DNA from 3 places in the Cohnella algarum genome. Region 3 is predicted to be linked to each of the others. Evidence: riboswitches for the same ligand, from Rfam matches in the RefSeq annotation. Region 3 holds a riboswitch; each other region holds the start of a gene.
What was found. Region 3 has a riboswitch for cyclic di-GMP ahead of JW799_RS14840 (methyl-accepting chemotaxis protein). Riboswitches for the same ligand answer to the same signal wherever they lie in the genome.
Positions count from the first base shown of each region.

Region 1: another riboswitch for cyclic di-GMP. It lies ahead of JW799_RS12910 (transglutaminase-like domain-containing protein); the one in region 3 lies ahead of JW799_RS14840 (methyl-accepting chemotaxis protein).
Region 2: another riboswitch for cyclic di-GMP. It lies ahead of JW799_RS15315 (EAL domain-containing protein); the one in region 3 lies ahead of JW799_RS14840 (methyl-accepting chemotaxis protein).

Region 1 covers NZ_JAFHKM010000002.1:2,825,750-2,836,387, reverse strand. Annotated here, with positions in the region: gene JW799_RS12935 (carbohydrate ABC transporter permease) at 1-1,213, opposite strand, end outside; gene JW799_RS12930 (sugar ABC transporter substrate-binding protein) at 1,292-2,614, opposite strand; gene JW799_RS12925 (LacI family DNA-binding transcriptional regulator) at 3,080-4,108, shown strand; gene JW799_RS12920 (glycoside hydrolase family 15 protein) at 4,115-6,103, shown strand; gene JW799_RS12915 (diguanylate cyclase domain-containing protein) at 6,132-7,706, opposite strand; gene JW799_RS12910 (transglutaminase-like domain-containing protein) at 7,900-8,712, opposite strand; cyclic di-GMP riboswitch class I at 8,726-8,810, opposite strand; cyclic di-GMP riboswitch class I at 8,852-8,935, opposite strand; gene JW799_RS12905 (class D sortase) at 8,989-9,663, opposite strand; gene JW799_RS29625 (LPXTG cell wall anchor domain-containing protein) at 9,741-10,517, opposite strand.
Region 2 covers NZ_JAFHKM010000002.1:3,445,858-3,456,495, forward strand. Annotated here, with positions in the region: gene nagA (N-acetylglucosamine-6-phosphate deacetylase) at 1-1,161, opposite strand, end outside; gene nagB (glucosamine-6-phosphate deaminase) at 1,179-1,907, opposite strand; gene JW799_RS15285 (MurR/RpiR family transcriptional regulator) at 1,914-2,768, opposite strand; gene JW799_RS15290 (hypothetical protein) at 3,016-4,659, shown strand; gene JW799_RS15295 (D-2-hydroxyacid dehydrogenase) at 5,488-6,441, opposite strand; gene JW799_RS15300 (hypothetical protein) at 6,491-6,655, opposite strand; gene JW799_RS15305 (GGDEF domain-containing protein) at 6,919-7,713, opposite strand; gene JW799_RS15310 (hypothetical protein) at 7,751-8,062, opposite strand; gene JW799_RS15315 (EAL domain-containing protein) at 8,089-8,832, opposite strand; cyclic di-GMP riboswitch class I at 8,860-8,946, opposite strand; gene JW799_RS15320 (tautomerase family protein) at 9,141-9,527, shown strand; gene JW799_RS15325 (HAD family hydrolase) at 9,582-10,235, shown strand; gene JW799_RS15330 (helix-turn-helix transcriptional regulator) at 10,315-10,638, opposite strand, start outside.
Region 3 covers NZ_JAFHKM010000002.1:3,335,627-3,346,264, forward strand. Annotated here, with positions in the region: gene JW799_RS14820 (S-layer homology domain-containing protein) at 1-1,636, shown strand, start outside; gene JW799_RS14825 (MerR family transcriptional regulator) at 2,080-2,634, opposite strand; gene JW799_RS14830 (hypothetical protein) at 2,857-3,615, opposite strand; gene JW799_RS14835 (endonuclease) at 3,852-6,872, shown strand; cyclic di-GMP riboswitch class I at 7,182-7,263, shown strand; gene JW799_RS14840 (methyl-accepting chemotaxis protein) at 7,484-8,773, shown strand; gene JW799_RS14845 (GAF domain-containing protein) at 8,797-9,234, shown strand; gene JW799_RS14850 (thiamine pyrophosphate-binding protein) at 9,254-10,638, shown strand, end outside.

The DNA.
Region 1 (10,638 bases), 510 kb from region 3:
CGACGTTGAACTTGCTGTTGTCGAGCGTCAGCTTGTAGAGCCAGGTGACGAGCAGGTCGGTCGCCCCCGCAAACTGGTAGTCGCCCTTGATCGGACCGCCGTTCGTCAGCAGGAAAATGACGTTGAAGTTGTTGATGTTTCCCGCGAATTGCATAATAAGCACCGGAGTCGTCGCGAACAGGATGAACGGCATCGTAATGATGCGGAACTTTTGGAAGGGGCTGGCGCCGTCCACCTCGGCCGCTTCGTACAAATCCTTCGGGATCGCCGTCAGGACGCCGAGGATGAGCACCATGCTGACCGGAATGCCGAGCCACATGTTGACGACGATGACCGTCACCTTCGCCCAGAACGGATCGGTCAGCCACGGCAGGCCTTCGAGACCGAACGCCCGGAAATACTGGTTGATCGGGCCGAACTGGCCGTTGAACAGATTTTTCATGATCAGCAGCGAAATGAGCTGGGGCACCGCGTAAGGCAAAATGAAGATGGTGCGCCACAGCTTTTTGAACCGGATTCCCCGCTGTTCGATGAGCAAGGCGACGAGTACGCCGCCGAAATACGTTGTCACGGTCGCCACGACCGCCCACACGATCGTCCAGAGCAGCACGCCGAAAAACGTATTGCTCCAGCTTTTCAGAAACAGCAGGTCCTTGAACGTCTTGAAGCCGACCCAGTCGATGAGCTTGGCCGGAGGGATATGGTCAGGCGCCGAATAGTTCGTAAACGCCAGAAGTATCGTGAATATGATCGGCATGATCGTAAAAAACAGAACGCCGATGGCCGGAACGGACAGCATGTAATACGGAAAATATTTGCCCGACAGGCTTTGATAGGACTGTTTGAAGCTTTTCAGCTCGGCGCCCTCGTCCCGAAGCGCGCCCGTTCTATAGGCGTCTTGAACGTTCAACACGTACGCCGCGATAAACAAAAGGAAAACGAACACGACGATCAAGCCGTCGAGCATGAGAAAAATCGAGTGGTCGCCCGGCACCAGTTGCGTGGAATTGTTGACCTTCTCGAATCTCTGGGTCGTCTCTCCGAGCGTGACGAGACCCCAGATCGCGTCGCCCAGACGCGGAATCAAATAAATAAGGCCCAGCGCTTCGATCAGCAGCAAAACGATGCCTTTAATCCGCTGCCCGTTGTAAATTTGACCGAGCCCCTGCACCAGAATGGACAGTACGGTCGCGGTTGTACGATGCTGTTTCATGCCGTCCGGCTCCTTCCGTTAAAATGCGGGAATCACCCGCCGGAACTCGTGCCGGCGGGTGAACCGCGTTACGGTGACTTATTGCGTCGAAGCGATGCCTTCCTTGATTTGCTGAACCGCTTTGTCCAGCGTCGTCTTGACGTCCTTGCCTTCGTCCCAGATCTCGGTAATGCCCGCCGTGATCGGATTCCAGACGCTGCCCATTTCCGGAATGGCCGGCATCGTCGTCGAGTTCGCGAATTGCTCGAGGTACGCGATCGTGACGGCGTCGCCGCTTACCTTCGGATCTGCGGCCGCATCCTTGTTGGATGGAAGAATGCCGTTCAGCTCGAAGTTTTTCAGCTGCGCTTCCTTGCTGGAGAGGAACCGGGCGAACAGCTTGGCGGCGTTCGGATATTGCGAGAACGCGTTGACGTAGTAAGCTTTAACCCCGGAGAGCGAATTGAAGGTGTTGCCGTCGATCGTCGGCATCGGAGCGACGCCGAAATCGATGCCGGCATTCCGGTAATCGGTAAGCGCCCAAGGACCGTTGATGTCCATTGCCAGCGTGCCTGCGGTAAAGAGGCCTTTTTTGATATCGTAGTTGACGTCGCCCGTTTTGACCGGGAGAACTTCCTTTTGCAGCCTTTGCAGGAATTGTCCGCCTTTGACTGCGCCTTCGTTGTTCAGGCCGATATCGTCCTTGTTCGTGTTGTTGTCGCCGAACATGTAGCCGCCGGTCGTGCCGAGGAACGCAAAGTTGTAATAAAATTGCTGCAGTTCCCACATGATCGCGTATTTGTTGTTTTTCGGGTCGTTGAACGTTTTGGCGAATTCGATGATTTCCTCGAACGTCTTGGGAGCTTCCGGAATGAGCGCCTTGTTGTAGATGAGGGCGTACGTCTCGACCGTGTACGGGTAGCCGTAGATCACGTCTTCGAACGTAACGGCGTTAACCGCGTTTTCCTGGTTGCCGGTTTTCGTTTCTTCCTCGAAAACGTCGTTCGGCAAGACGAGGCCGGCGGTAGCCGCGCGCCCGATCTGATCGTGAGGGAACACGACGACGTCGGCGGCGATGCCGGCCGGACCGTCGGTCGTCAGCTTCGTCACCTGGTCGGTCGGCGGAACCTTTTCGAACTTGACCGGAACGCCGTATTGCGCTTCGAATTCCTTCGCCATTTCCTCGATGAAAATCCGCTGGTTTTCGTCTTCCCAAATCATAAGGCTCGCGCCCGGCTCCGGCGTAAGCTCCGGCGCCGCGGATTCGCTTGCATCGGGCGACGCGGACGGCGAAGACGATTCCGAAGCGGTGGCGGACGGAGACGCGGAAGCCGAAGGCTGGCTGTTGCCGTTGTTTCCTCCGCATGCCGCAAGAGCGAATACCATCGTACTCGCAAGCAAAATACCGATCCATTTCCTCATTTGACTTTCCCCTTCCGTGTTCGTTTTTCTTCATTGCACGCGCCTTTCTCATGTCGCGATCCCTTTTGCCGAAGGTGCGGTTTGCGAGCGGACCGGAATTTGCGCGATCAAGGAGCTCGCCCCCTTCAGTGCAAACGTTTGTCCAAATGGGCCTTAAAGACCGTCGATTCTCCCGCAAATACCGGCAATAGCCGTCGGTTCAGGAAATCCTCATGATGAAAGCGCTGTATTCACATCCTCATCATACAACATGCCGAAACGCTTGTAAAAACGTTTGCACAGATCATATCCGGTATTTTCCCCAAAAAACCTGCTGTTTTTCTCCCGAAAACGCCGTTTTACAGTAAATGGCTCGTTTTTTCGGCTTCAAGAATCCGTTTTCAACGTTTTGTATTTACATTGAAACCGCTTTGCTTTAACATTAGGGATGTCTTGTTCAAACGATTGCAGAAAGGTGAAATCGGCATGGTCACCATCAAAGATATCGCAAAGCTCGCCGGCGTTTCGCCCTCGACGGTATCGCGGGTCGTCTCGAACCATCCGCGCATCAGCATCGAAACGTCGCGCAAAGTCAAAAAAATTATGGAAGAGCTCGGCTACCACCCCAATGTGATGGCCAAGAGCCTCGTCTCCAAAACGACGCACACGCTCGGCATCATGCTGCCGAGGCCCGCGGAGGAGCTGTTCCGCAACGATTTTTTCGGCGAGCTGCTGCGCGGCGTCGTCACCCAGGCGACGCGCATGGGCTATGATTTGCTCATGACGACGGCCACTTCCGACCAGGACGAGGTCGGAACGATTTCCCGGCTCGTCCGGGGGCGCCGGGTGGACGGAATCGTCCTGCTCAGCTCGCGCCGGGACGATCCGATCATCTCGTTTTTGCAGGAGGAGTCGTTTCCGTTCGTGCTGATCGGACGCAGCGAAGCGTACGCCGACGCGCTGATGGTCGACAACAACAACGTGCTCGCCGCGTACGACGCGACCCGGCATCTGATCGCCCAAGGCCACGAGCGCATCGGCTTCGTCAGCGGACCGCCGAACCTTACGCTGTCCCACGACCGGCTGAAAGGCTATGAAAAGGCGCTGGCCGAATCGGGGCTGGCCGCGCGCCCCGACTGGATCGTCGAGGGCGAGTTTTTGCAGGAGAGCGGGTTTCGGGCGATGTCGTTCGTCATGGGCTTGCCGGAGCGCCCGACCGCGCTTGTCGTCATCGACGACAACGTCGCCTTCGGCGTCATGAGGGGGCTGTCCGAGCTCGGCTATCGCGTGCCGGACGATATTTGCGTCGTCGGCTTCAACAACATTCCGCTGGCGGAGCTCGCTTCGCCGCCGCTCAGCTCGATCGATATCGGCACCTATCAGCTCGGCTATACCGCCGTTCAGGCGCTGCTGCGTCGCGTGCAGGGAGAGCCGTCGCTGCAAAATCCGGTCATCATCCCGCACCGGCTCGTCGTTCGCGATTCGTCCATCAATCCCGCGTTAAAAAGGAGCTGAACCGACATGTCCAACAAACCTTATCTGATCGACGCCATCGTCGGCAACGGCCGGATGCTCGGTTCGCTGGGGCGGACCGGCCGGCTGTACCGCCTGTGGTGGCCCCATATCGACCATCCCCAGCACGTAGATGCGATTCGGACCGGCATCCGGCTTTCCGGAGCCGATTCCGCCGCGACCTGGTTCGACGATGCCGCGGACGGCTGGGAGCATCGAATCGCCTACGAACCCGGCACCAATATCGTCCGGACCGAGGCGAGCCGCAACGGCTTCCCTCTCTCCGTCCTGCAGCGGGATTTTTCGCTTCCCGAAGGAGACGTTCACGTGCGCCATTATACGTTCACGAACGAGACGGCCGGCGAGGTCTCGTTCCGTTTCGTCTGGTATTCTTCTTTTCACGTCAACGAAAGCCCCTTGTACAACACGACGACGTTCCGCGAAGACGCGGATGCGATCGTTCACTTCCATAAGCGGTCTTTTTTTGCCGTCTCGGGCGCAAACGTTTGCGCGGAATTTCAATGCGGTTCCGCCTGGGAAGCGGCGGTTCGCGGAGAGTTGAACGGCAACGCGATCGACATGCGGCCGGACGGGGCGATGGCTTGGGATTTGAAGCTGAAAGGCGGCGAAAGCGCCACTCTTCCAGTCTACATCGCGGCGGGAACGACGATGCCGGAGGCGCTGCTGCGGCTGGCGGAGACGAAGGAAAGGCCGGTTTCGCAATGGCTGGAGGCGACCCGCATCTACTGGCACTCCGAGCTGCGCGGGGCGCGGCCGTGCCCGGGCGGCGACAGGGCGCTTGCGGAGCTGTACGAACGGTCCGTTCTCATGTTCAAGCTGATGTCCGACTCGCAGACCGGCAGCCTGCTTGCCGCTCCCGAGGCGGACGAGAGCTTTTCCCGCTGCGGCGGCTATTCGTTCTGCTGGGGGCGCGACGCGGCGTTCATCACGACGGCGCTCGACCGGACCGGGCTGACGGAAGCGTCCCGGCGCTTCTACGAATGGACGCTGAGCGCGCAGGAGGCGGACGGGTCCTGGCAGCAGCGCCATTACCACGACGGCAGCCTCGCTCCCTCGTGGGGACTGCAGATCGACGAAGGCGGCTCCATTGTCTGGGGGATGTGGCAGCATTACGCCGCAACCGGCGACGAAAGCTTCGCCCGCCGCATGTGGCCGACCGTGGCCAAGGGCGCGGCGTTTCTCGCCGGCTTCGTCGACCCGGACACCGGCCTTCCGAAGCCGAGCGTCGACCTGTGGGAGGAGCGCGACGCCGAGCACACGTATTCGGCGGCCGCCGTCTCCGCGGGGCTGCGCGCCGCGTCCTCGTTCGCCCGGCTGATGGGGGACGACGATTCGGCCGCGGCCTGGGAGCGGATGGCGGACCGCATCGCCGAAGCGATCGAGAACGATTGCTGGAACGAGGCGGAAGGCAGCTTTTACCGCGGGCTTCATCTGAAGGTCGGCCGCGAGGAGTACGAGCGCGCCGTCGCCCGCGGCGCGGAAGGCGGCGTCGAGCATACGGCAAAGGGCTATCCCGTATACCGGCTGAAATACGATCCGACGGTCGACATCAGCTTGCTCGGCGTCTCGACCCCGTTCGGCGTGCTGCCTCCGGAGCACGACTACATGCGGCGGCAGGCCGATGCGATCGAGCGCAAGCTGACCTCGCCCGTCGTCGGAGGGATCAAACGGTATGAGAACGATCCATACATCGGGGGCAATCCGTGGATTTTGACGACGTTGTGGCTCGCCCACTACCGGACCGAGATCGGACAATACGAGGAGGCGCGCAAGCTGCTGCGCTGGGCGATCGATCACCGCACCGAAACCGGCCTGCTGCCCGAACAGGTTGACAAAGCCAGCGGAGCTCCGGCATGGATCGTCCCCCTCACCTGGTCGCACGCCATGTTCGTTCTGGCGGTCGACAAGCTCGCCGCCGCCGGCGAGCTTGCGGAGGTCGGCGAGACGTCCAGGGCGGGATATCCGGCCGACGCCTGAATCAAGCCGCGCGCCGCCCGCTTCCGGGTCAGACGTCCAACGAGGCTTCCGGAAACGGCGGCGTGCGGTCGCTTTTGTACATTTGAAAGCCGTTTTTGCCCTTCTTCTTGACGTCATACATGGCGGCGTCGGCATGGTCCATCAACTGCCCGGCGGTGTCCCCGTCCTGCGGAAAAACGGCGATGCCGATGCTGGCCGAAGCCTGTACGCCGTATACGATCCCCTCGGGAATCCGATGCATAGCCTGGACGATCCGGTCGGCCAGGTCCGCCATTTCCTCCCCCAGCCGCTCTCCCCGGCAGATTACGGCGAATTCGTCCCCGCCTATGCGGGCGAGCATGGCCTGGCTTCCGCTCAGGCAGCCCTGGATCCGTTCCGTCGCCTGTCTCAGAAAAAGATCGCCTTGCGTATGGCCGAACGCGTCGTTTATTTTTTTGAACCCGTCCATATCGACGATCATGACGCCGAACGGCTTGCCCGTTTCCCGGCTCGATCGAATTTCCTCTTCCAACGTTTTGTTGAACATTCTCCGGTTCGGCAGCTTCGTCAGCTCGTCGTGATAGGCCAGGTAACGAATCTGCTCGACCGCCCGTTTTTCGCTCGTAATATCCTTGATGACGATAAAGCTTCGCACCTCCTCCCCGTCCAGTTCGACCCGAACGGGAATTCGCGTCACCTGAAGCTCGCGCCGCTGTCCTTTGGCGTCGAGAAACGGCATCTCGCAAGGACGCTGTTCGGGAGCGCGCAACGAAAGCAAAAACAGCTTTTTCGTTTTCCGCCGGACTTCCGGCGGCACGCGGTCAAGCACGGAGGAAAGCGGCTTGCCTCGCAATTGCCGGCTTTCCATGCCCGTGATGGAAGCGGCCGAAGCGTTCAATCCGACGATTTTATACTGGCTGTCGATCAGAACGATTCCGTCCCGGCTGTTCTCGTACAACGATTTATAGGCATTTTCTCCGGCGTCTGCCGTTTTCGAATCTCGCGTTCTTTGCAGCACGTACATGCCCAGCAGCGAAAGCAGCCACACCAGAACCAATGCCGCCATGAAATGGCTGACGTTCAGCGCGGCGGGCACCATCATATAACCTAAAATGGCTGCGGCGATCGCCCCTTTGGCAAGCCTGGGAAAAATGCAGCTGACCCCTGCGATGGCGACGACGGCCGTAATCGCGACGATCGCGATGAGATTGGGATCGTAGACCTCCATAAGCCAAGGGGCGGCCAAGCCGTTGTAATGCATCGACGACAACCCTGCGGCCAGCAGCGTCGTCCCCGCCATGCATTGGCGCAGGTTCAGGCTTTTTTCGTCCATGATCCAGCTGGCCATCAGCACGGCCGTGACGACGGCGATCAGCGCCACCAGAACCGAAGTTAAAGCGAAAAGAAACGGAAACGTCCGGGAAACGTCGATCATTTCCGAGAAAAAATCCGTCCCGATGCCGAAAACGACGGTCACCGCCGCCTGAACCGCGGCGAGCCGCCCTTTTTCCCCTTTCGAAAGCCCGATCTTGCCCGCGAAGCTCAGGCAGGCATATAAATTCACGGCTGCGAGCGCGTAGACGATCATTACCGTTACGATTGAATTTCCTCCAAAAGCAAACATATCCTTACCTCTTTCGTTTCGTTGCCTGAAATTTCGGGACGAACGACCCATTGCCGGCCCCGAATATCGCTCATTCAAGTATAGCCGTTTGAACTGTACAGAAACTGAACGCTCGATTTCGATCTGAAAAAAAGCCCCGAAAACCGCGCTGCGGCTCGGAGCTTCCTGGGCTTTTTTTGCAAATTCCAAGGCTTTAGTACACCTTGTCCGTCGTATAGAGAGCGGCATCCTTGATCATTTGGAAATCTTGCTTGCCGGCTTTGAGTCCGGCGTCGACCGTCGTATCGATCGTCACCCATTGGCCGTCCAGAAACACTTGATTCCAGGCATGGTACTCGGTTACGTACGTCGTTTTGCCCGTCACCAGCTTCGTCGGGATATCGAGCGCGCGCAGCATGCCGGCCGTCAAGGCGGCGTAGCCGTAGCAGATATCCTTGTTGCTGGCGAACGTGCGGTCGATTTGCGGCAGGTAATCCGGCGTGGCTGCGGCCGCGAGCTCTTTGTCGTACTTGACGTTGTCGATTACGTATCGGTAAACGGCGGCCACCTTTTCGGCGTCCGTCTTTTTGTTCTGCGTCAGTTCCTTCGCCTTTTGAACGGCGATGCTGTTCGGCGTCCAATCGATGTTCTGTACCTGGTTCAAATAAACGGCCGTGCCGTCCTGCAAAGCGAGCGTCAGCGTTGCCTTGTCCACGACTTTGTACTGATTGCCGCTGACGTTTTCCAGAATCGTCACCGTGTAGTCGCCGTTGCCCAACTGCAGAGGGAACCATTCGACAGGCTTGTCCGCTCTGAGCGTATAGGTATATTTTCCGGTGTCCTTGACGATCATGGCCTTCGTTTTGACGTCGGCTTTGACTGCATAGCGCACGCCGACCGCCCCGGTATCCAGCTTTGTCGTGTCCAGCCATTCCGCGCCGGTTTCGTTGGCGGCGTAGGCTGCGGCGCCAAACAACATGGTAAACAATATAACGATCGCGGCGGTCGCGAACGCGAGCTTGCGCATTCGTAAAACTCCCTTCGGCGGCCAGGCTGCCATCTCGCTAGGAGGAAGGCCCTATGGCTTTGCGTCCCTGCCTTTCGACAGGTATGCCATTATCGGTAAAGTTTTCAGAGGCTTCGAAAAAACAAAAAAAGCCATGTCGTTCGGCAACTGGCTGCCATCTCGCTCGGAGGAAGGCCCTGTAGCTTTGCGTCCCTGCCTTTCGACAGGTTTGCCGTTATCGTGATAAGCTTTTACATAAAAATTATACCATTATTTGTCGAAATAGAAAAGCAGTTTTTAATCCGCCGTCGCGGCGGAATCGGTTATTTTGGCGTGAACGATCAGACGATGCGTGGGGTTGACGAGCGGATCGCACGTAATGAGCGTCAAAATGCGGTCCGTTCCGTTCGGCTCCAGCACGGAAAGCTCCGTCGGCTCCACGATTTTGATTTCGTAAACCGTGTAGCTGTAGCTGCCCTCGCTTGTCTTGACGTCGATCTTGTCGCCGATTTCCACTTCGTCGAGCCGGTTGAACAAGCGGCCCTTCGTTCTGGCTCTATGCGCGGCGACGGCGGCATTGCCGACCTCTCCCAGCGCGGCCGTCTCTGTCATGTGCGCCGCGGCGTGCTTCATGTTCTGCTTGGTGGCCCCTTCGAGCACCGGCAGCTTGACGTCGATTTTGTCGATCGTCAGGATGGCGAGCGGCCGTTCGTCCTCCGCGTACGCGGCAAACGGGTCGGGCTCCTCCGGTTCTTCTTCCTGCGCGCTTTGTTCCAATAGCGCGTTCACTTTCGCCAAGCCGTTCTTTAGCGTAGATACGGAAGACGACAGCCGATCGTCGGCTTCGGCCAGCTCCCGCTCCGCGGCAGCCAGCAACTGCGCCTGCTTCCGGTCCTGAACCCACTCGTTCAGATGCGGGTAGCAGATCAGAAAAACGCCCGCCAGGATGAAAAGCAAGTACAGCTTTTTCATGTCGTTATCCCTCCTGGGCCGTGGAGAAGCGTGAATGCAGCGACGCATTCAGGCCGGACAGGCCCGCGTTCATACGGTCAGTTTACGCGTTTTTTGCGCAGCAGGCAAACGCCGAAAACGGCAAGCGCCGATCCGAACAGGTAAAACGGAAGCGGACCGGACTCGCCGGTCTGCGGCAGCGTGCCAAGCGGCGCCTCGTCCTCTTCGATCGTCTTCGCGGCATCAACGCCGTGATCGACGGTTCCGAGCGGCACTTCCTCCTCGGCCACCTCGATCACTTCGCCCGTTTCGTCCGAGCCGGCGACATACGACGCCGCTTCCGGCAGTTCCGGAATGACGTCCGGCTTCGCCGCCATTTCGACGGTTCCAAGCGGTACTTCCTCCTCGGCCACCTCGATCACTTCGCCCGTTTCGTCCGAGCCGGCGACATAAGACGCCGCTTCCGGCAGCTCCGGAATGACGTCCGGCTTCGCCTCCGTTTCGACGGTTCCGAGCGGCACTTCCTCCTCGGCGATCTCGATCACTTCGCCCGTTTCGTCCGAGCCGGCGACATACGACGCCGCTTCCGGCAGCTCCGGAATGACGTCCGGCTTGGCCTTCGTTTCGACGGTTCCGAGCGGCACTTCCTCCTCGGCGATCTCGACCACTTCGCCCGTTTTGTCCGAGTCGGCGACATACAACGCCGCTTCCGGCAGCTCCGGAATGACGTCCGGCTTGGCCGACTCAGAGGCCGCGCCGAGCGGCGGTGCCGAAGCGGCCGATGCCGCCCCCACGTCCGAGAAAGCTCCATAGGCAACGACAAGCAACACGGCCAACAAGCGCAAATTGACCATCGTTTTCAAAAATCTTTTCACAGCTGCCTCCCGATTCATTGATTTCGTCCATCTATCTTTTTCTCCGCACATGTTGCTAACGAACAGCACCATAACAGAGTAGCAGGAGGATCTGTACAAAAACTGTACTAAACGACATGTC
Region 2 (10,638 bases), 110 kb from region 3:
CCCGCCGATCCAGACCCCTTTCAGGCGAAGGGCGTCGTCGAGCAGCAGCACGTCCGCGCGCTTGCCGGGCGCAAGCGACCCATGGGTTTTGTCCAGCCCCAGCTGCCGGGCCGGATTGCGGCTGGCCATGCGGCTCGCTTCCTCGACGGTTACGCCAACCTCGCGAACCATCAGGCGGAACGCATCGATCATCGTGAGCGTGCTTCCGGCCAAATTTCCCTCGGCCAATCGCGCGACGCCGTCCTTCATCGTGACGGGCAATTCGCCGAGCGTGTATTGCCCGTCCGGCATGCCGGCGGCTTCCATCGCGTCGGTGATGAGCACGACGTTGTCGACGCCTTTGGCCTTGACCAGCACGCGGATGCCGGCCGGGTGAACGTGATGTCCGTCGGCGATCACTTCGGCGGCGATCCGGTCGTCCGCCATGATCGCGCCGGCGGTGCCCGGCTCCCGGTGATGAAACGGGCGCATGCCGTTAAAGGTGTGAACCGCATGGCGCAGTCCCCGTTCCGCCGCGGCCGTCATCTGCGCGTAGGTCGCATCGGTATGGCCCGCGGACGGGACGATGCCGTTTGCCACAAGAAGATCGATATATTCGAGCGCGCCTTTGGCTTCCGGCGCGAGCGTCTGCATTTTGATGATGCCCGGATAGGCGCGCGTCCAATCTTCGAGCCATTCTTTTTGAGGCGGCAAAATGTAGTCTGCGTTCTGGGCGCCTTTCCATTTCACGCTGACGAACGGACCTTCGAAATGAACGCCGAGCACTTGCGCGTACGGCATCGGTCCGGCCATATAGCGGCTCGCCCGGTCGAGAACGGCGGTCAACTGATCGCGGGGCGACGTGAGCGAAGTGGCGAGCAGCCCCGTCGTGCCGTGCCGGGCGTGGAATTTCGCGATCGCATCGAGACCTTCCCGTTCGGCGAACATGAAGTCGTAGCCCGCTCCGCCGTGCACATGCACGTCGACGAAGCCCGGCAACACCCAGCCGCCGCGTCCGTCGATTCTCTCGGCGGAGCCGGCTTCGGACGGCACGGGGTCCGAAGACCCGCCGATGCCGGCAATGACGCCGTCGCGCAGCCAGATCCAGCCGCATTCGAGAGTCCCTTCCGGCGTGACGACGCGTCCTCCTTCCATGAGCGTATCCGTCTTGATCTTCTCCATTTCAGATTCAGCTCCCGTCATGAAAGTTTCCCCGCGGCTTCTTTGTCCAGCAGGACGACAAGGTGAGGGTGCGTTTGCAGCAGGGATGCCGGGCAATCCGTCGTTATCGGACCCGTAAGGGCGCGGTGGACGATGTCGGCCTTATCCGCTCCGCGCACGACAAGCAAAATCGTTTTCGCTTTGAGAATCGTGCCGACGCCCATCGTGATCGCCTGCTTCGGCACTTCGTCGACGCTGTCGAAAAACCTCGCGTTCGCTTTCAACGTTTCCTCGGCCAAATCCACGACGTGCGTGCCGCGAATCAACGCGTGCGCGGGCTCGTTGAACCCGATATGGCCGTTGTGCCCGATGCCGAGCAGCTGCAGGTCGATTTGTCCCGCGTCGGCGATCAGCCGGTCGTAGCGCTCGCATTCGGCTTGAGGGTCCGGCGCGTTGCCGTTCGGAATGTGGGCCCGTTCGGCGGGCAAATCGATATGATGGAATAAGTGCTCATGCATATAGGCGTAGTAGCTTTGCGGGTGTTTCTTGTCGAGGCCGACGTATTCGTCAAGATTGAACGAAGTCGCCTGGCTGAAGCTGAACAGCCCGCGCTTGAAATCGCTGACGAGCCGTTCGTAAATGCCGACCGGCGTGCCGCCGGTCGCCAGTCCCAGAACCGCCTTCGGCTGCGTTTGAACGAGTCCGGCGATAATGTTCGCGCCCGCTTCGTTCAGTTTTTCGTTGGAATCGAACGTCAAAATGTTCATGGAAGGTTAAATCTCCTTTTGGCTCGTGTATTGTTGGACCGTCCGGTACGAGCTTTCCAGGCGGGGAACGTAATCGCCGAAATGCTCGCTGACGAGTCCCGTAAACACAATGTCGATGACGTGCAGCTGCGCCATGCGCGAAGCCATGTCGCCCCGCCGCATTCCGGCTTCCGACGAGGAAGTGAACAGCTTGACCGATGCGGCGGAAGCGAGCGTGTTCGTGCCGAACTGCGTGATCGCGATGCCGATTGCGCCCCGTTCGGTCGCGCAGCGCAGGGCCCGGATCGTTTCCGGCGTTTCGCCCGAATACGAAATGGCGACCGCAACGTCCCGCTCGGTCAATGAATCGGCGGAAGTCAGCATCATATGCGGATCGGAAAACACGGAGGCGACCTTGCCGATTTGAATGAGCTTATGGTGAAAATCGTGCGCGACGATGCCGGATGTCGCGACGCCGTAAAGGTCGATGCGGGAGGCAGCATGAAGCGCCTCGATCGCCGTTTGCAGCTGGCCGCGATCGAGCAGCCGCGTCGTGTCGGTCAGCGACCGCAAGTGATTGTCCGTGATCGCCTTCACGATCTGCTCCAGCGGATTGCCGGCAACGATGTCTTGGTATTGCGACGCTGCCGTCTGTTGGGCCAATTCCGCTCCGAGCTTTAGCTTGAAGTCGGAAAAGCTGCTGAAATGTAGCGACCGGCAAAAGCGGGAAACCGTCGCGGTGCTGCTTCCGGATTCGCGCGCGAGCTCCGAAATCGTCATGCGGACGGCTTCCTGCGCATGGTCCAGCAGATAGGAGGCCAATTCGCGTTCCTTCGGATGCAGCGCATCCATCCGGTCCCGGATCGCATGGCGGATGCTCAAGGCGATACACCTCGTTCGGGAAAAATTTTTACACAATAAACGAAAATAAAAAGAAAATAATTTTCATGACACCTTAAAGATAGCCGATTTTGACAAAAAAAACAACGGCTAAATTCCTCGAAAAGCGAGAAAATGAGGGTAATCTACAACAGTTCCCTTTGCGCTCGCCCTCCATGTGAATTATGATGGTAAAAGGAAAACGGGAATAACCGAAATCGAACACTTTGGAAAGCGACGGCGATGGCAGATGAGCTCTTATCAGACACGGCAAAAAAAGCTGATTTACACCATTGCATGCAAAGCGCAGAAGCATCCGACCTTGGGTGGCGGGCTGTGGTTCCATCACGATATTAGAGACAACTTCTACTATGCTTCGTATTTGTTCGCTGCGGCTGTCGATCCGGCGATGCAGCTTCCGTTCGACAAGGAAATGGCGGCCGCGAAGGCGTCCCAGGTGCTGCTCGCGGTCATCCGGCTGCAAAATCAGGACCCGAACAGCGACATGTACGGCCATTGGCCCCTGCGGCTCGATCCCGTTCCGCAGAAGGCTCCTTTGGACCCGCTCCCGATCGAGCTGATGGGCAGTCTGATGGCGGTGTTCTGCCGGCATTACAAGCATTTGCTGAGCAAGCCGCTGCAGACGGCGTTCGAGGAAGCGCTGAAGCACGTTTACCGCAGCCGGTTTTACGCGAAGGAAAACCGCTTCAGCCACCACGACGCGAAATATACGGCGGCCAAGCTCATTTTCGGCGACATGTTCAAGGATGAGGAACTGCTTGCGGACGGCCATCGCAGCCTGCTGGATACGCTTGACCATCTGCGGGAAAACGGCATGAGCGAGTACGGCGGACTTCCGTGGTTCTGGCACTGGGTGCAGGCGTTTACCGCAGCGTGGGAGCTTGTGGAAGATGCCGACATCAACTGGGACCTGTCCGAAATGCTCGATTACTTGTGGGAGGAGCGGGCCCGCTATTATTTGAAGGGGACGTGGGTCGGACCGCATTCCCGGGCCCGTGCGCACGATGTGCCCCGCGATGCGAACGTTTTGTTCGATTACGTCCAGTTCGGCGATTTTCCCCTCCCGGAAAAATTGCCGCGCACCGAGTATGCGGGTTTCCTCTTTTATGAAGCTGCGCCCGAAGTGCGGGAAACGGCGGTCGGTCGCCGCGAGCCCGTTGTCGAAAAGCGGATTTCGGTGCTGAACGCGGGAAGCCCCGACCGGCAAACGGTACACCGTTATGTTTACATAACGGAGCGTTTCGCCGCCGGAGGCATTTGGGAGCGGGTCGAGGAATTCGCCAATGAGCAGCACCGCTGGGACGTCACCTTTCCGCTCACGGGAAGCGACAGCGTCAACCAGGCCTACTTCTTCCACCTCGATCCGTCTGCCGCGGCCGGCAGCGGACGCGGGCAAAGCGGAATCGGCGAAGTGCTGTTTCATCGCAACACGATTATTTCGCTTTACCCGATTCCGGAAGGCGCCGACGACCGGGTCATCGGCATCTTGCCGAAAGGCGAATGGCTGCAGCGTCCGCAGGCTTTGTTCGGGCGGGTCGAAGGCGTCTACCTGGCGGTTTTTCTCCATCGGGGCTACAAGCTGGAGGAGCAGGAGGACCGCTGCGTGGTCGTAAGCGAAGGCTTGCGCAACGGCGTCGTCGTCGAAGCGGTGAGCGAATCGGAAGCCGGCGAAGACGGTGTGGAGGGGCTGGAAGCTTTCGCGGAGAAGATGTCCGGACAGCCTCCGGTTTTCGAAGCAACGGCCGACGGCATGAAGGCGAGCTACCGCGGCGACCGGGGACGGGACCTTCTGGAGCTGACGGTCGGCGCCGGAGGTCTATCGCAGGCGGCCGTTAACGGCGAGACGATTGCGTTTGACGATTATACGGTGTAAATGGAATGAACGAATACCGCCGAAATGCCGGCGGTATTTTTTTATCGATCCTGGTTTTAACGAGTAAGATAAGGTTCGCATGAAGCTCGCGGAGCGCAGGCTCTGGCCGGGCAGCGGGAACGTTTCTCGGACGAAGTCTCCCCATCCGCTCCGGAAGTCGGCTTTTCACGCAGCTCCCAGTGCGCGGTGTTTCGCTCATGACGGCGGCCCTCCGGTGGATCCGGTTGAGTCGTGGCCGCCCATCTCATCCCGCCTCGAGTAAAAATGACTCATCTCGCCGCCTTCGCGCCACCGCTGCCGATCCAGTTGAGTCGTGATGACTCATTTTACCCCGCCATGCGAATAAAGCCGGACGTATTTGAGTAAAAATGACTCATCTCGCCGCTTTCGCATGCACACTGCCGATCCAGTTGAGTCGTGATGACTCATCTCAACCTGCCATGCGCATAAAGCCGGACGCAATTGAGTAAAATTGACTCATCTCGCCGCTTTCGCGCCACCGCTGCCGATCCAGTTGAGTCGTGATGACTCATCTCAACCTGCCATGCGCATAAAGCCGGACGCAATTGAGTAAAAATGACTCATCTTGCCGCTTTCGCATGCACACTGCCGATCCAGTTGAGTCGTGATGACTCATCTCAACCTGCCATGCGCATAAAGCCGGACGCAATTGAGTAAAAATGACTCATCTCGCCGCTTTCGCGCCACCGCTGCCGATCCAGTTGAGTCGTGATGACTCCTCTCATCCCGCGATACGCATGCTTGCGGCGCATATGCCGAACCGCCGATCCGGCAATCGCGGTTCAGCCAAACCAAGCGGAAGCTCGCTTAGTACATCAGCCCGTAGTCGACGATGTTGCGGGCGGGACGCCCCGAAGCCGCATAGGCCAGCAAGTTGTCGGCGAACAGCTCCGCCAGCCGGTCCTTGTACCGTTCCGACAAACCGCCCATGTGCGGAGTTATGATGACGTTGTCCATGCTCCACAGCGGATGGTCGTCAGGCAGCGGTTCCTTTTCGAACACGTCCAGGCCGGCGCCGGCGATCCGGCCCTCGGCGAGCGCCTCCGTCAAGGCGGCGGTGTCGACGGCCGACCCCCGGCCGACGTTGATGAAACAGGCGGTCGGCTTCATGCGGGCGAAACGCCCGGCGTCGAACAGGCGGACGGTCCGCTCCGTATGCGGGAGGATGTTGACGACATAATCGCTTTCGGCGAGCAGGTCATCCAGCCCTTCCGGTCCGGACATGCGATCGAAATAAGGGGCCGGCCGGCCCGAGCGCCGGAGCCCGAGCACGCGCATGCCGAACGCCTGCGCGATTCGCGCCGTCTCTTCGCCGATCGCGCCCGCGCCGACGATGCCGAGCGTTTTGCCGCGCAGCTCGCCGTAAGCGCCCAGCGGCTCCCATTTCCGCTCGGCCTGCTTCCGAACGGCCAGATGCAGCTTGCGCCCGAACGCCAGCATCATCGCGAACGCCGTTTCCGCCATCGGGACGGGATGAACGCCGCTGGCGTCCGTCACGACGGCGCCTTTTTGCTCAAGCGCCTTCAACGGCAAATAATCGACCCCGGCCGATCCCGCCTGCACCCAGCGCAGCTTGGCATCCGGCCGAAGCAGGTCCGCTTCCGCCTCTTTCGCCCAGCCGCAAATCACTTCCGCTTCCCGAAAGATTCCGGGATCGAGCTCTTTCGCTTTGCCGAAAACGACGTTCCAGCCCGGGACGGCGCTTCGGATTCGTTCCTCCTGCTCCGGCGTAAAGCCGGACAAGCCGACGAGCGTACGCATACGCGATCTTCCCTTCTGTACTAGATGAAAGAGCAAGGGGCGCTCCCGTTTATTTCCTGCTTTTTACATGCGAAAAAATGAGCAGCCACATGATGCAGCCCAGCAAAATAGGGGTTCCGCTTTCCTGCAAATCCATGCCGTCAGGGCTCAATCCGATTCCCGTGAAAAAACCGAGCGCCAGGCAAATGAGCACTTCCAGAAGCTTGGCAAGCATAACGTTCTCCTTTTCGGGCAAAAGTCATGCTTGCATCATAGACAAGTTCGCGGCCGATTGCAACCGGCTTGAAAGGCGGGGGGAAGCAGCGCGGGGCGGGAAGTATCGGAACGGACGGTCAGCAAAGGAAGGACAACAGAGAAGCCGACAGAGAAGCCAGCAGAGAAGCCGACAGAGAAGCCAGTAGAGAAGCCGACAGAGAGGCGAGCGGGCGCTTTGCAAAACAGCGGCGCACAAAAGCGACGGCAGCGGACGAATGAAAATCAGACTTTGCCCGTCTTCCGCTCGGTGGACATCAGGCTGGCCCGCAGGACGAGTTCCCGAAACGTCAGCTTGCCGAGATCCGGTTCCGCGCCGGCGTCCAGCCATCCGACCGAAGCCGATACGTGCGCCGGACCGACGGAGAAGCCGTCCGCCAGCGTCCCGACGGCATCTCGAATGAAGGAAGGAGGACGTTTGCTAAGCACCGCGAATTCGTCTCCCGCATACCGGCATAGACAATCTTCTTCGCCGAAGACGGATTTCAGTTTCCCCGCGAAGCCGCAAATAAGGTCATCCCCGACCGGATGCCCGAACCGCTTGTTGACGACGCCGAAATCGTTCAAATCGATGAACAAAAAATGAAACGGCTGGCCGCGCGCGATCAGATCCAACGCAATCGCCTCGAGATAATCGGATCTGAACAGTCCGGTCATCGGATCGGTCAGCTCCGCAATCCGGGAAGCAAGCGTCTCCCGGGTGACGATCCCGGACGGGGATCCGTCCTTCGAACGGACGAGCAGCCGCTCAATGCCGTTCTCCGCCATCAAGTTCAGAGCGTCCCAAACGAAGGCGTCCTCGACGGTTCCGATCGGATCGGCAGTCATCGCGTCGGCAACGATCCGGTTCGGATGCGTCGTTCGCACGTCGCGCGACGTCAGGATGCCCGTGACCGTTCCCGCATCGACGACGAGGAGGGAGCCGATGCGAAACCTCTCCATCAGTTCGGAGGCATGGAGCACGCTTCGACCGGACGACACGCTATGAATCGTGCGAGTCATCACTTCGCCGACCTTCATCGGATGTCGACCTCCCGTTGCACGGATACCTCCACCTTCAGCTCCGAGCGAAGCACCATCGTTTCGTTGATGAGCCCTCGGCTTCCTGAACGATGACGTCCATCAGTACGCTCTCGTCCAGCATTTGCAGAAGGGAGGTGCGGATGAGGACAGCCTCGATCTTCGGATGGTCGGTCCGGACCACGGAGAACTGGTCGGGGCTAAGCGCCTCGGCCATTCTGCGCACGGCTTCCGGACCGATCGGGGCGCGCCTGCCGATAATAAGCAAATCCTGCATGGGCGGCATTTCAAACTCGGAAATTTTTAATGACAGCATCGCTTTTCTCGAATAGTTCTTTCGGTCTTCCAATATCTACGACTCCCTTTTCCGAAGATTTAAGGGACGCCCGTTGAGTAGAGGTCCGCCAGCCGCTTCGGCTTGGACAACAGAAATCCCTGTCCCAACGCGACGCCCAACTGCTGCGCCTGCATCAGGTCTTCCGTTTCTTCAATCCCCTCCAAGATAAGCAGCGTGTTGTCCTTGCAATATTCCGCAAACAACTTCAACATTTTGCGTTTTTCCGCGTCGACCTGCAGATCCCTGCCGAAAAACCGGTCCAGCTTGATCATGTCGGGGGCGATTTCGATAATTTTCCTGAGCGTCGTCGCTCCTTCCCCCACATCGTCGAATGCGACAAGAAATCCGGATTCGCGGAGCCAACGCAAGTTGCCGATAAAGTTCGCGTCATCCCAGCTCTCCGCTTCCGTCACCGTCTCGTTGATTTCGAATACGATCCGGTCTGCCAGAACCAGATAATCCCGCAAAGCCTTTTCGATAAAATGCGGGAACGTCTCGTCCGCGAGCGAGGACGGAAAGACGTTAAGAAACAGGTACTCGCCGGACTCCTTCCGCTTCTTGTCGGCAAAGAAAGCGGCGATAGCGCTGTATACGGACAGCGTATCCAGCTCGAACAGCTTGTTTTGCTCCGCGGCCGCTTTGAAAAGCAGGTCCGGCGAGCGAACGGCGTCGCAACGGATGAGCGCCTCATAACCGAGCACGGACCGGTCGGCAAGATGCAGCACCGGCTGAAAAAGGTGATAAAAATCTTGCTGCGTAATGAGATTTTCCATCGTAGTCATGAGTTTTCCTTTCTGATGATCGACAATTTCGGTAACCCGGCTGCCTTAGATTCTGGATCCTTAGGCCCATGGGCTTTGCGCCCCTTTTTTTCAAAAGGTTTGCGATTTTCGGTTTGAACGCACCAGTCGAAAGGACCAAGTTGTCACCCTTTTTACCTATAAAGATAATGTTTCGCCATAAATCGACTAAATTCCTACGGAACATGCGTTCGATTTTCGGGGCGGCTTCTTTTGTTTGCCGGGGAAATCATGATACGATAGAGGCGGATACGGAGTTTCAGAAGGAGACAGAGAGAGGTGAGCAGCCAATGGCTCAGGTAAAAGTATACGGTATTCGCGAACGGCTTGGAGCGGTAAGGGAAACGCTGTCGGACATTATCCATATGTGTCTGACGGAAGCGTGGGGAATTCCCGAACAAAAAAGATTTCAACGCTTCATCGGGTTGGACAAGGCGGATTTCATTTTTCCCGCCGACCGTTCCGAGCATTACACGATTGTAGAGATTATGATGTTCGAAGGTCGTTCGGAGGAAGCGAAAAAAAACCTGATCCGGCTGCTGTACGAAGGAGCGGGAGCGTGCGGGCTTACCGAGAACGATCTGGAAATCGTCCTCATCGAGATGCCCAGAGGCAATTGGGGCATTCGCGGAAAATCCGGAGACGAGCTCGCGCTTTCGTACGCGGTCGATATTTGAACCGGCCGCCATCGCCGCCGCAAGCCATGCTGGAGAAGAAAGGAAGAGAAGCGATTGATCAAGGCAGTCGTGTTCGATTTTGACGGAACGATATTGGATACCGAGTCGGTGGCGTACGACGCGTTTTGCGACATCTTCTCGGACCACGGCCAGAAGCTGGAGCTCGAACGCTGGGCGCTGGGAATCGGCACGTGGGGCGCCTACGACCCTTACGAGGATTTGGAGCGGCTTTGCGGCCGACCGATCGACCGCCCGGCCGTTGAACGTCTGTTCAACGAACGGTTCGCCGCCAAGTCCAAAGAAGTCGAGCTTCGGCCGGGCGTCATCGCGACGCTGGAAGAAGCGAAGCGGCGGGATTTGCGCATCGGTCTTGCGACGAGCTCTTACCGCCGCTCGGTCGAACCGCATCTGAGGGAGCACGGGCTGCTCGCTTATTTCGATGCGATCCATACGGCGGACGAGGTGGAAAAAGTCAAGCCCGACCCGGCGCTGTACAAGCTTGCGCTCGCATCGCTAGGCGTCCGCGGAAACGAAGCGGTCGCGATCGAAGATTCCGTCAACGGGCTGAGGGCGGCGAAGGCCGCCGGCATGTACGGCATCGCCGTGCCGAACCCGCTGACGGAAGGAATGGACTTTTCCGAAGCCGATCTGAAAATCGCTTCGCTTGCCGAGCAGCCGCTGTCCGATTGGATCGGCCGGTTCGGCTGAAGCCGCGCGGCCAAGGCCGGCAGGCGCGCGCGGACGGGCGGGCGGACGCGGGCGGGGCGGGAACCGCGCCCGCCCGCCGTCAACCTTTGCGGTATTGGCCGGGCGAGATTCCTTCCAGCTTTTTGAACACTTTGCTGAAATATTTCTCGTCGGCATAGCCGACCATGTTCGCGACCTCGGCAATCCGCAAGCGGGGATTGAGCAGCAGCCGCTTCGCTTTGCCGATCCGGACCCGCCCGAGAAAATCGGACAGATTCTCCCCGAACTCCTGTTTGAATTTCCGCGAAATGTATTCCCGGCTCATGTAAAAATGGCCGGCGATCTCCTGCAGCGTCAACTCCCGGTTATAATTCGACTCGATGTATTTGGCGATTTCGCGCATCGCGTTTTTCTCTTTCGGCCG
Region 3 (10,638 bases):
CTTCCTCGGACAAAACGAAAATGCGGGCAATATCGTTTCCAACTTGAATCTGATGACCGCTTTGGCCGACTTCCCCGGAGTCACGATTGCGTGGGAATCGGACAACGCCGCCGTGACGAGCGAAGGGATCGTGACCCGCGACGGGGAAAACGATCAATTCGTCAAATTGACGGTCAAGCTCGGCGGAGCGGTGACGGATTCGAAAACGTACGAGTTGATCGTCCGCAAACAAGGCACGGACAGCGTCGAAACGGGCGACTTTATCGATCCTTATTTTGTCGACGGTTATCCGCAAGCCTATATTAAAGACGGCACGATTCGGGTTCGTTACAAGCTGAACGCGCCGGCGGAAGTTTATATGGTCGTCAACGCGATCAACGGAAACTGGGAATCGAGCGTGAAAGCGGTGCTGGAAGGCCGTTCCGGCGACGACAGCCATGTCGTTTGGGTAGACGAATGGCCGTACTTTAAAATAGAAGCCGGCCAAGTCGGCGAGCTGCAGGAATTCGATACCGGCGTTTCATTCTACGACGACGAGGCGCGGGTGGAATTCGTGATCCGGGACGCCGGCAGCAATTACACGTCCGGCAATGTCACGACGATTTTGTTCGATGCGGCAACGGTCGACGCGCTCGACACGTATCCGCCGTATTCGTACGAAGCGTTCGTCAATGACGCTTTGGATACGATCTATTTGTACTACGACGAGCCGCTGGATCCGGAAAGCAAGCCCGCGGCATCGGAATATGCGTTGAACTACGGAAGCGTCGCCGGAGTGGAAGTGGTTAACTACGAGAACGTCCGGCATATGGTATCGTCTTATGTAAAACTGACCGTCAGCGGCATTCCGGCGGATCGGAAAAACGAACTGGAGCTGTCCTACAACGGCCAGTCCTTGCAGGACCGGACGGATGCGAAAAACAAAGCGGAAACCTTCGCCGATCGTGCCGTTCTCGGAACGGAAGAAGCGATCCGGACGGCGACAATCAGTTCCGACCGGAAATCGATCATGCTGGAAATCGTGCCGGGCTGGAACCCGCTGGACAATCCGAGCCTGAGCGAAGCGGCGGCCCGCTTTGCCGTGACAGTGGAAGGACAGGGAACCTATGCGCCTTCTTCGGCGAGCTACAGCTATACGACGGATCGGCTGTGGTACGCGTTAAAGTTCGCGGATTCGCTGCCGGCGGGCGCTGTGTCGATTAAAATGGATACGACGGGCATCGTCGGCTGGGCGATGAACGCCTATCCGGCTGAAATCACGCTGCAGAACGTCAACGAAATCGGAGCTCCTGGAACGCCTACGGCTGCCTATGTCGATGGCCAAATTCGCCTGGCGTTCCATGAAGGCTTCGCGTTTGAGACAAGCTTTACCGCGGCGGGACTGACGCTCAAGGTGGACGGTACGGAATATTCGCTCAGAGGGTTTATTGTCCATGACGATTATACCGACGATGCGGACAACGCCATTGTTATCGATTTGAACGGCCCGTATGCCCAACATTTCAAAAACGCGATCGAATCGGGAAGCGCGATTCAGATCAAGTATGCGAAAGTCAACGGCACCGACGAAAAACAACTGTCGGATGCGGCGGGAGCGCTCGTTCCCGATTTCGATTACGTAACGGTTACGAAATAAAGAAAAAACGGCCGAGCGGCGCGGATGCCCGCCCGGCCGTTTTTTCGTTTGGAAGTCGGTCCGATTCTCCCGCACATCTGATCGAGTCGCGGCTGCTCATCTTGATCCGCCATGCGCATACGGCCACCCGCAGATGAGTAAAAATTACTCATCCTGTTGCCTCTACACGTCCGCTAACCATCCAGTTGAGTCATGGCTACTCATCTTGACCCGCGATGCGCATACGGCCACCCGCAGATGAGTAAAAATTACTCATCCTGCCGCCTCTGTACGCCCGCTAACCACCCAGTTGAGTCATGGCTACTCATCTTGACCCGCGATGCGCATATGGCCACCCGCAGATGAGTAGAAATTACTCATCCTGCCCCTCTGCACGTCCGCTAACTATCCAGTTGAGTCATGGCTACTCATCCCGATCCGCCATAAAGCACGTTCACCGCGGCTCAGAACAGCCAAAACACCTTCCGCCGCGCCGCCCGGACCGCCGCGGATCCGGTCGTGCGGGCGCCTCCCGCCGCCGGTTCGGGCTTGCGCGCGGGCTCCGGCCTCGCGGCTTCCGGCTCGCGCGCGGCCGCCGCCTGCTGCAGCCCCTCGACCGCTTCGCTTAGCTGGCGAAGCATGAGCCGCAGCTCGTCGATCTCCTGCCGGTGCTGATAGATTTGCGCGGTGACGACTTCGTCCGCTTTCTGGGCAAGCGCCCGCTCCAGCTGGGCGACGCGCAGCCGGAGCGTGTCCGCCTCGGTTCCGGGGAAAGCCGCCGCGCCCGCGGACGAAGCCCCGTCCCGCTCCGGCGCGACGGGCAGCTCGATTTTATCCATCGGCACGCCGCCGCGCACCTCCTCTTTTATTTTCTCCAGCAGCTTCAGTTCCCGCTCGGCGAACAAATAATGCCCCAGCTGATCCTTCGGAAAAACATTCGGAAAGTACGATATCCAGCGCTTGAGCGTCGTTTGGCTGACGCCCAGTATTTCGCATGCTTCCCGGGATCCCAGACTCACGATCATCACTCCTTGGCGGAACATTTTTAGATCGGACAAACGTCGCGGCAGGCGCGCGCATCCGTTTGTTTTCCGTATTCGCCGCTCGTTTCGCAATCCCTGTAGGGGTGACAAAGGTACCGTTCATTCGGCAAAACAAGTGCGATTTCGAACCGGCCCTTCGGTATAGCGCTCGAGCGTCGTGTTCCGCGTTAAGGACCGATCGAACGGAAGAAACCTCATCTACGGGCGAATCGCGGTTATTTCCGCCGCGATTCGCCCGTTTTTGGTTGTGTAATAACGGTCCGGGAGACGATTCAGGCGCTGCCGGCTAAGATGGACGGCTTTAACCGAGTGTGTGTCTTTATTTACAATTAAATGGATGTCTCGGCATTTCGTCGAGAAATAGCGCAATGCAATGGAATGCTGCAACTCATTTGTTAGTTTCCAAGAAATCGGGCAAACGATAAAGCTTCCCTCCGACCGGAGAAAGCTTTGTTGAATAAATTCCCAAACCGATTCAAACGAATGATCAAAATACGGCTCCAGTTTTCCGCATTCTACTTGATAAGTCGCGGTTTCGCCAAAGTCATCTTCCTCTGCGAGATTGGCATTTTCTTTGGCGAACAGCTCCCGTACGATGGGGTGCAATTTTTTATCCGAAAGGAGCCTGCGGAATTCAAGGATCGAATGCGGAAGCATATTTTGCATTTGTATTTTGACAAGCGAAGAGTCCGAATAAATATATTGAATTTTACTGAAGTGGTTTGTGAGTTCGCTAATCGTCCGCTCATTCACCTCTTCATTCGTTATCGGCACCCAAACCAATGAATTCGGAGCGGAAAGAGCGGATGCGGTCAAAAAAAATTGCGATAATACGGATATTGTTGAGTCAGGGTTAATCGTGCTTCTTCTATACGTCTTAATCTCCGGATGTTCAGTACGGTCAGTGCGACTAAAGGAGGAGAAATCTAATCTCTTAACTTCTTGAAACCAACTCAATCGATCACCCCAAAAAACTTACTCACTATGATATATTTTATAACACAATTTTTCAGATGGTTAAATAGAAAAGTAAAAAAAGTAAACTTTTGTATGATTTCAAGGGTTCACGTAGAAGATTAACCGACAGGAAATCGTTTTTTTAACACAAATTTTACAGAAATTTGCCACAAAATGCAGTTGCTAGTGATAGAATAGGATCGAAATGGCAATTTATCCAATTGAGGAGGAAAATGATGAGCACGTTTGCGAGATGGAGAGACCATTGGTTGAAAATCGTCCTGGCCCTGACGTTTTTGCTGCCGGTCCAATTCGGATTCGGCGGTTATTTTCAATCGGCGCAGGCGGAAGGGCCGGACGATCCGGCGCCTTATATCGAGGCCAGAGTCGTCAACGAGAACGCCGGCAAAAAGGTGCTCTTCGACAACACGCACGCGCAGACGGCGGGAGCGGCCGACTGGGTCATCGACGGCGGGTTTTCCGACTTTGCCAACGCGCTGGCGGACAATGGGTATTACGTCAAGGAGCTGCGCAAGACGACCCCGATCGTCTACGAAGATTTGGCGGACTATGACGTATTCGTCATCGCGGAGCCGAACATTCCGTTCAAGCAAAGCGAACAGGCCGCCATGCTGGAATACGTGGAAGACGGCGGCAGCATCTTCTTTATCGGCGACCATTACAATGCCGACCGCAACAAAAACCGCTGGGACGGCTCGGAGTCGATCAACGGGTACCGCCGGGGGGCTTGGACCGATCCGACGCAGGGGATGAGCGACGAGGAAAAGGCCTCGGAAGCGATGCAAGGCGTCGTCAGCTCGGACTGGCTGGCGGACAACTTCGGCGTTCGGTTCCGCTATAACGCGCTGGGCGACGTGGCGGCGAACGAAATCGTCGAGCCGAGCCAGGCGTTCGGCATCACCGAAGGCGTATCGGCGGTGGCGATGCATGCCGGGTCGACGCTGGCGATCATCGATCCGACGAAGGCCAAAGGCATCGTTTACGTTCCGGAAACGGACGAAGCCTGGGGCAACGCCGTCGACCAGGGCGTATATAACGGCGGAGGCGTGGCGGAAGGCCCGTATGTGGCCGTATCGAAAGTCGGCGCCGGCAAAGCGGCCTTCATCGGCGATTCTTCGCCGGTCGAGGACGCGACGCCGAAATATTTGCGCGAGGAAACGGGCGCGGCCAAAACGACGTACGACGGCTTTAAGGAGCTGGACGACGGCGAGCTGCTCGTCAATTTGATCGATTGGCTCGGCGAGCCGGAAAGCTACACCAGCCTGGATCAGGTGCCGGGACTCGAGCTGGACGAGCCGACCGAGCTGTTCGCGTTCGAGCAGCCGGAGCTGTCGACCGAGCCTAAGCCCGAGCCGTGGTCCGCGCCTGCAGCAGGTTACAAATGGTGGGACCGTTCGACGTTCAAGCCCGGCTCCTACGGCGGTCCGATCCGGCCGGTATACAGCTTTGTCCACCAGGCCCAGCTGCCGAACGCGGAGCAATTCCAAATCCGCGTCGTCATCGACAATCTGGCTCCGAACTCGACGGTGTCCGGCTTCAGTACCGGCATCTATTTGACCGGCGGAACCCAGGTGGCGCAATTCCAGAACGCGGACGGAAGCTGGCCGACGGCCTACGGGTACAGCACGGCGTTCAGCGTGACGGCCAATAACGAAGGACGGGCTTATAAGGATTTGACCGTCCGCATCCGGCCGGGTACGAGCGGTTCGGCCAATCTCCGGCTCCGGCAAAACGGCTCGAATCTGCTGACGAAAACCGTCACGCTCGCGAACGTGCCCGCCGAGCCGCTGCCGGACGAGGAAAATCCGATTCCGGAACTCACTTCCATCGCGGAAGCCCGGACCCAACCGGAAGGAACGCTCGTTACGGTCGAGGGCGTCGTGACGACGGAGCCCGGAGCTTTCGGCGGCCAGGCGTTTTATCTGCAAGACGACACGGGCGGCATTTACGTGTTCCAGACGCAGTCCGGTTTTCATCAAGGCGACAAGATCAAAATTACGGCGCCGCTCGTGCTGTACAATACGGAGCTCGAGCTGACGACCCCGGTTTCCATCGAAAAAACGGGGACCGCTCCGCTGCCCGAAGCCGTTCCGGTCGACCGCATCGACGATTCGAACCAGGGGCAGCTGGTCGAACTGCAAAACGTCGAAATCCGCAACATCATTACCGCCAGCCCGTCCGGCTCGTTCGAGTTCGATGCGGTGAAAGGCGAGGTCAGCAACCACGTCCGGGTGGATGTCCGGACCGGACTCAGCCTGAGCGAATTTCCTTACGAGGAAGGGCAAGTCGTCACGGTGAAGGGCGTATCCGCCATCTTCCGGGGCCTTTACCAGCTGAAGCCTCGCGGCCTTGAGGATTTCGCGCTGGCGCAGGCGCCGCTCGGCCAGGTGACGCTGGAGGCGTCGCCGACGCTGCTGCCGGTCGGCGGCACCGCCGAGACGTCGATCGCCGGGTTGTTGACGGACGGAACGCCGGCGGATCTGAGCGCCGCGTCTGTCACGTACGTCAGCGACGGACCGGCGGTCGAAGTGAGTCCGGAAGGACAAATTACCGGCGTTCAGGCGGGAAGCGCGTCGGTAACGGCTCACGTTGTCTATAACGGGCAAACCGTCGTCTCCAATGCGGTAACGTTGACGGTTTTCGAACCGCTCGCGACGGGAGCGCCGGGCAAGCCCGTATTATCCGACAACAACGGCCACGACACCGGTCTTAAGGACGGCAGCTACACCGTGACGATGAATATGTGGTGGGGCAACAACGGCTCGGTCTTCAAACTGTACGAGAACGGAGTCCTGATCAGCGAGCAAAGCTTGGCGGACGCTTCGCCCTCGGCGCAAAAAGCGGCCGTTGACATTGCCGGCAAGCCGAACGGCACGTATGCGTACACATGCGAACTGATCAATGTTTTCGGAACGGCAACGTGCGGAGAACATGTCGTGACCGTTACCGACGCCAATCCGGGCAAGCCGGTGCTGTCCCAAGACAACTGGGACGGGGACGGCAACTACAAGGTGACGATGAACATGTGGTGGGGAACGAACGCCGGCGAATACCGGCTGTATGAAAACGGCACGCTGGTCGATACGCAGGTTCTGAACGCCTCGACGCCGGGCGCGCAAAGCGCCGTAACGAGCCTTGAAGGCAGGGCGCCGGGAACTTACGAGTACCGTGGCGAATTGATCAACGCCGCCGGGACGACGTCCGGCGAAACGATTGTCGTGACCGTAACCAAGTAAAGGTTAGTTCTTCGTTTCGACCGCATCCCCAACATCCGGGCCCGCCCGACTGGCGCGTCCGGTTGTTGCGTTTAGGAGACGGACGGTGACGCGCGACCGGGAGCGAATGAAAACGAGGGAGGAACGAACCGGGGGCGGAAACTATCGGTACGTTGACCGGCAAGGCTTGATTACGCTTACAATAATAGGATAAACGGTACGGTAGAAGATTTTGAAAAAAATTTTGTAAATAAATCTAAATTTCTATCAAATTTACTCGCATTATTCCGATAACTATACATACAGGAAGTTAAAGAAATCATAAAGTGAAGAAGTGAACGGCAAACCTGTCGAAAGGCAGGGACGCAAAGCTACGGGTCTAAGGTTCTGCTATGATCGCCGGGCTGCCAACTTATGGATCTTTTGTGTCTTCATGAGGGCGGCAGGGCTTTCTTTTAGTAGAAAGTCCTTTTTGTTTTTCCCTGAAGAAGACGACTCCTGCAAAACGCGCAGCCGCGGAAAGAAGGTGGTTCGGGGAAGACGAGACCAACGCCCGGAAGACAAGGACTCGGCGCTGCCCTCCGGGCGGGAACGGCAGGAACGCCGAAAACGGATTGCTGGAGGAGAAACGCTTGAACGTTGGGCATTGGAAAAAGGGCACGGTCGGAAAATGGGCGCTGGCCGCGACGGGCTTTATCGCGGTTTTCTCCGTCGCGTTCGGCCTCGCGATCTATTTTACGGCCGCGTCGGTCATGCGAATCGAAATGGACGCAACCTACATAAAAGACTTGAAAACCAGGGTCGCCTGGCTGAGCGTCGGATTCGCCGTTTTATTTTTGCTGCTGGGCAGCTTCTGCGCGTATGCGGCCATTCGCAAGGCGGCCCGCGCCGGCGTCTTCGGCGCTTCCGCAGCGTTAACCGCAGGGGTGCAGGGCGAAAGCGCGGCTCTCGCAACGTCGGAATCAATGCCCTTGGAGAACGGGCAGCTGCGCGAAGTGCTGGCCCGCATCGGCGGGCTGACGAACGAAGTGGCGGCGGCTTCGCAATCGCTGGCGAGCAACACGGAGTTTTGCACGGACATGGTCGTCGGCATTTCGGAGTCGATCCGGCAGATCGCCGGCGGCAGCGAAACGATTGCCGAAAGCTCCCGGGGCAACATGTTCATGCTGGAAGAAGTCAGCAAAGGGATGGAGCACATCGCGGAATCGTCGCAGGGACTGGCGAACGAGATGTCCGAAGTCGCGCAGAAGGCGAGCGGCGGCATGGAGCTGATCGAGCGGACCGTCGCGCAGATGCAGAACATTACCGAAGCGGCGCTGGCCTCCTCGGCGGCGGTCGAGCAGATGGACAGGCGCACCCTGGAAATCGACCGGGTGACGGCGATCATGGGCGAGATTGCCTCCAGGATCAACCTCCTGTCGCTGAACGCGGCGATCGAGGCGGCGCGCGCGGGCGAATTCGGGCGCGGCTTCGCGGTCGTGGCGGACGAGGTCCGCAAGCTCGCGGACCAGTCTTCGAGCTCGACCAAGGAGATCGCCAGGACGGTCGAGCATATCCGCGCCGGCTCGCGGGAGACGCGGGAAGCGATGAGCCGGGTGCTGGACGAGGTCCGGTCCGGTTCGGAGCTCGCGGGCGTCGCGGGGCAATCGTTCCGCGAAATCGCGTCATTGACGGAAAACGTGTCCTTCAAGGTGCAGGAAGTGTCGGGCGTGACGGAGGAAATCAGCGCCAGCGCGGAACAGATCCTGAGCTCGGTGCGCGAGACGGTGTCGATTACCGAAGTGTCGCTTGCGGGAACGAAGGAGATCGCGGTTTGCTCCGACGAGCAGCTCGCCGCGATGGAAGAGTCGCTTCAATCCGCGCGGCAAATGCAGGAGCAGGCCCAGCGGCTGCGGCAGGAGCTGGATTCGCTCGCGGATTGACGAGACGAAGGAGGGAAAAAGCAATGGATTTGGAGCGGCTTGGCGAGCTGTTCGAAGAGCTCGAGCGATTGACCGGCGTGCGGGACATCGCCTGCCACCGGATCGAAGGAGGCCGCCTGCATCCCGTCCTCAAGACGAAAACCGACAAGCTCGGCGTCGAAAAGTGGAAAAGCGTACATGCGGAAAGCCCGGTCTACGTCGAGCGCGACCGGCTGCTTTCCGATCTCGTCCGCGATCCCCGGCCGATTGCCGTGCAGGATGTCAAGAACGATCCGCGGTCGGCGTCGGAGTTTTTCCTATTCGGCATCGACAGCATTTTGATTTTGCCGGTAACGGAGGAAGCGGTCGTCAAAAGCATCGTCCTGGTCGCGTCCATCGGAGAGCTGCATGAATTCACGGGAGAAGAGATCGGTCAGGCGCAGCGGCTGGTAGAAGGATACAGAGAGATATTTCAAGCTTAACGGAGGAGAGTGGGCTCAGATGAAAATCGCGGAAGCCATACTTCGCTATCTGAAAGCAAGCCAAGTCGAGTATCTGTTCGGCATCCCGGCGGGAATTATCGGACCGCTGTACGACTCCCTGATCGATGTCGGCATCGCGCCGATCATCACCAAAAACGAAGCCGGAGCCGCTTATATGGCGGCCCGTTACGCGAGCGTTACCGGCAAGCTTGCGGTATGCGCGGGCGCCGGCGCGGTCGGCGTGAGCAACATGATGAACGGAATCGCCGACGCGAGCCGAGCCAAGGCCCCGATGCTGATTGTCGCGGGCTATATCAACCGCTGGCAGATGGGCAAGGGAGCCATCCAGGAGCTGGACGGCGAGCATATGGTCCAAGCGGTCACGAAGTACAGCGCGACCGTGCTGAACGAAGCCGACGTGCTCGCCGAGCTTGACAAGGCGGTTCGCATTGCGCTCACGCCGCCGTGCGGGCCGGTTTATCTCTCTGTCCCGATCGACGTGCAGCGGGCGGAGGCCGAATGGCCGCTGCCGGAGCCCGCCGATCTTGCCGAGCTGCAGGCGGTAAGGCCCGATCCGGCCGATCTGGAACGGGCGGCCGGGCTGATCGGCCGTTCCGCGGAAGGCCTCATCATGGTCGGCCGCGGGGGCCGGGGCTTCGGCGAGGAAATCATGCGGCTCAGCGAGCGCTTGCAATGGCCGATCATCACGACGCCCGCCGGCAAAGGAGTCGTGCCCGCGGATTTCCCGCTGAACCTGGGCAATTACGGTTTTTCCAGCACGGATGCGGCGTTCGCGCACGTGAATTCTTCTTCCCCTTCCTGCGTGCTTATTTTGGGGACAAGTCTCGGGGAAGCCTCCACCTGCAACTTCAACGAGGCGCTCGTGGCCGGAAGAACGGTGATCCACGTCGACCGCGACCCGAGGGAGCTCGGCAAGGTGTTCAAAACCGATGCGGCGATTCGCGGGGATTTAAAGGAGGTGCTGCCCTACTTCATCGGCAACTGCCGCGGCGCTCGGGCGCCTTATCGCAAGCCGGAGCCGGTCAACGAGCCGTACGCGCAAAATCACACCGGACTTTCGCTCCGCCTTTTTCTCGAGGCGCTGCCCCGCTATATGCCGGCCAATACGCGCTACGCGTGCGATATCGGAGAATTTACGAATTTCGTGCTGAAGTATTTGGAAATTCCGTCGGGCGGCGATTTCGAAATCAATCTGGATTACGGAGCCATGGGGTCGGCGATCGCCGGCGCGGCGGGACTCGCCGCTGCCGAACCGGGCCGTCCGGTGGCGGCGCTGGCGGGAGACGGCTGCTTCTTCATGAACGGCATGGAGATTTTTACCGCCAAGGAGTATCGGCTGCCGGTCGTCTACTTCATCATCAACAACGCCATGCTGTCGTATGT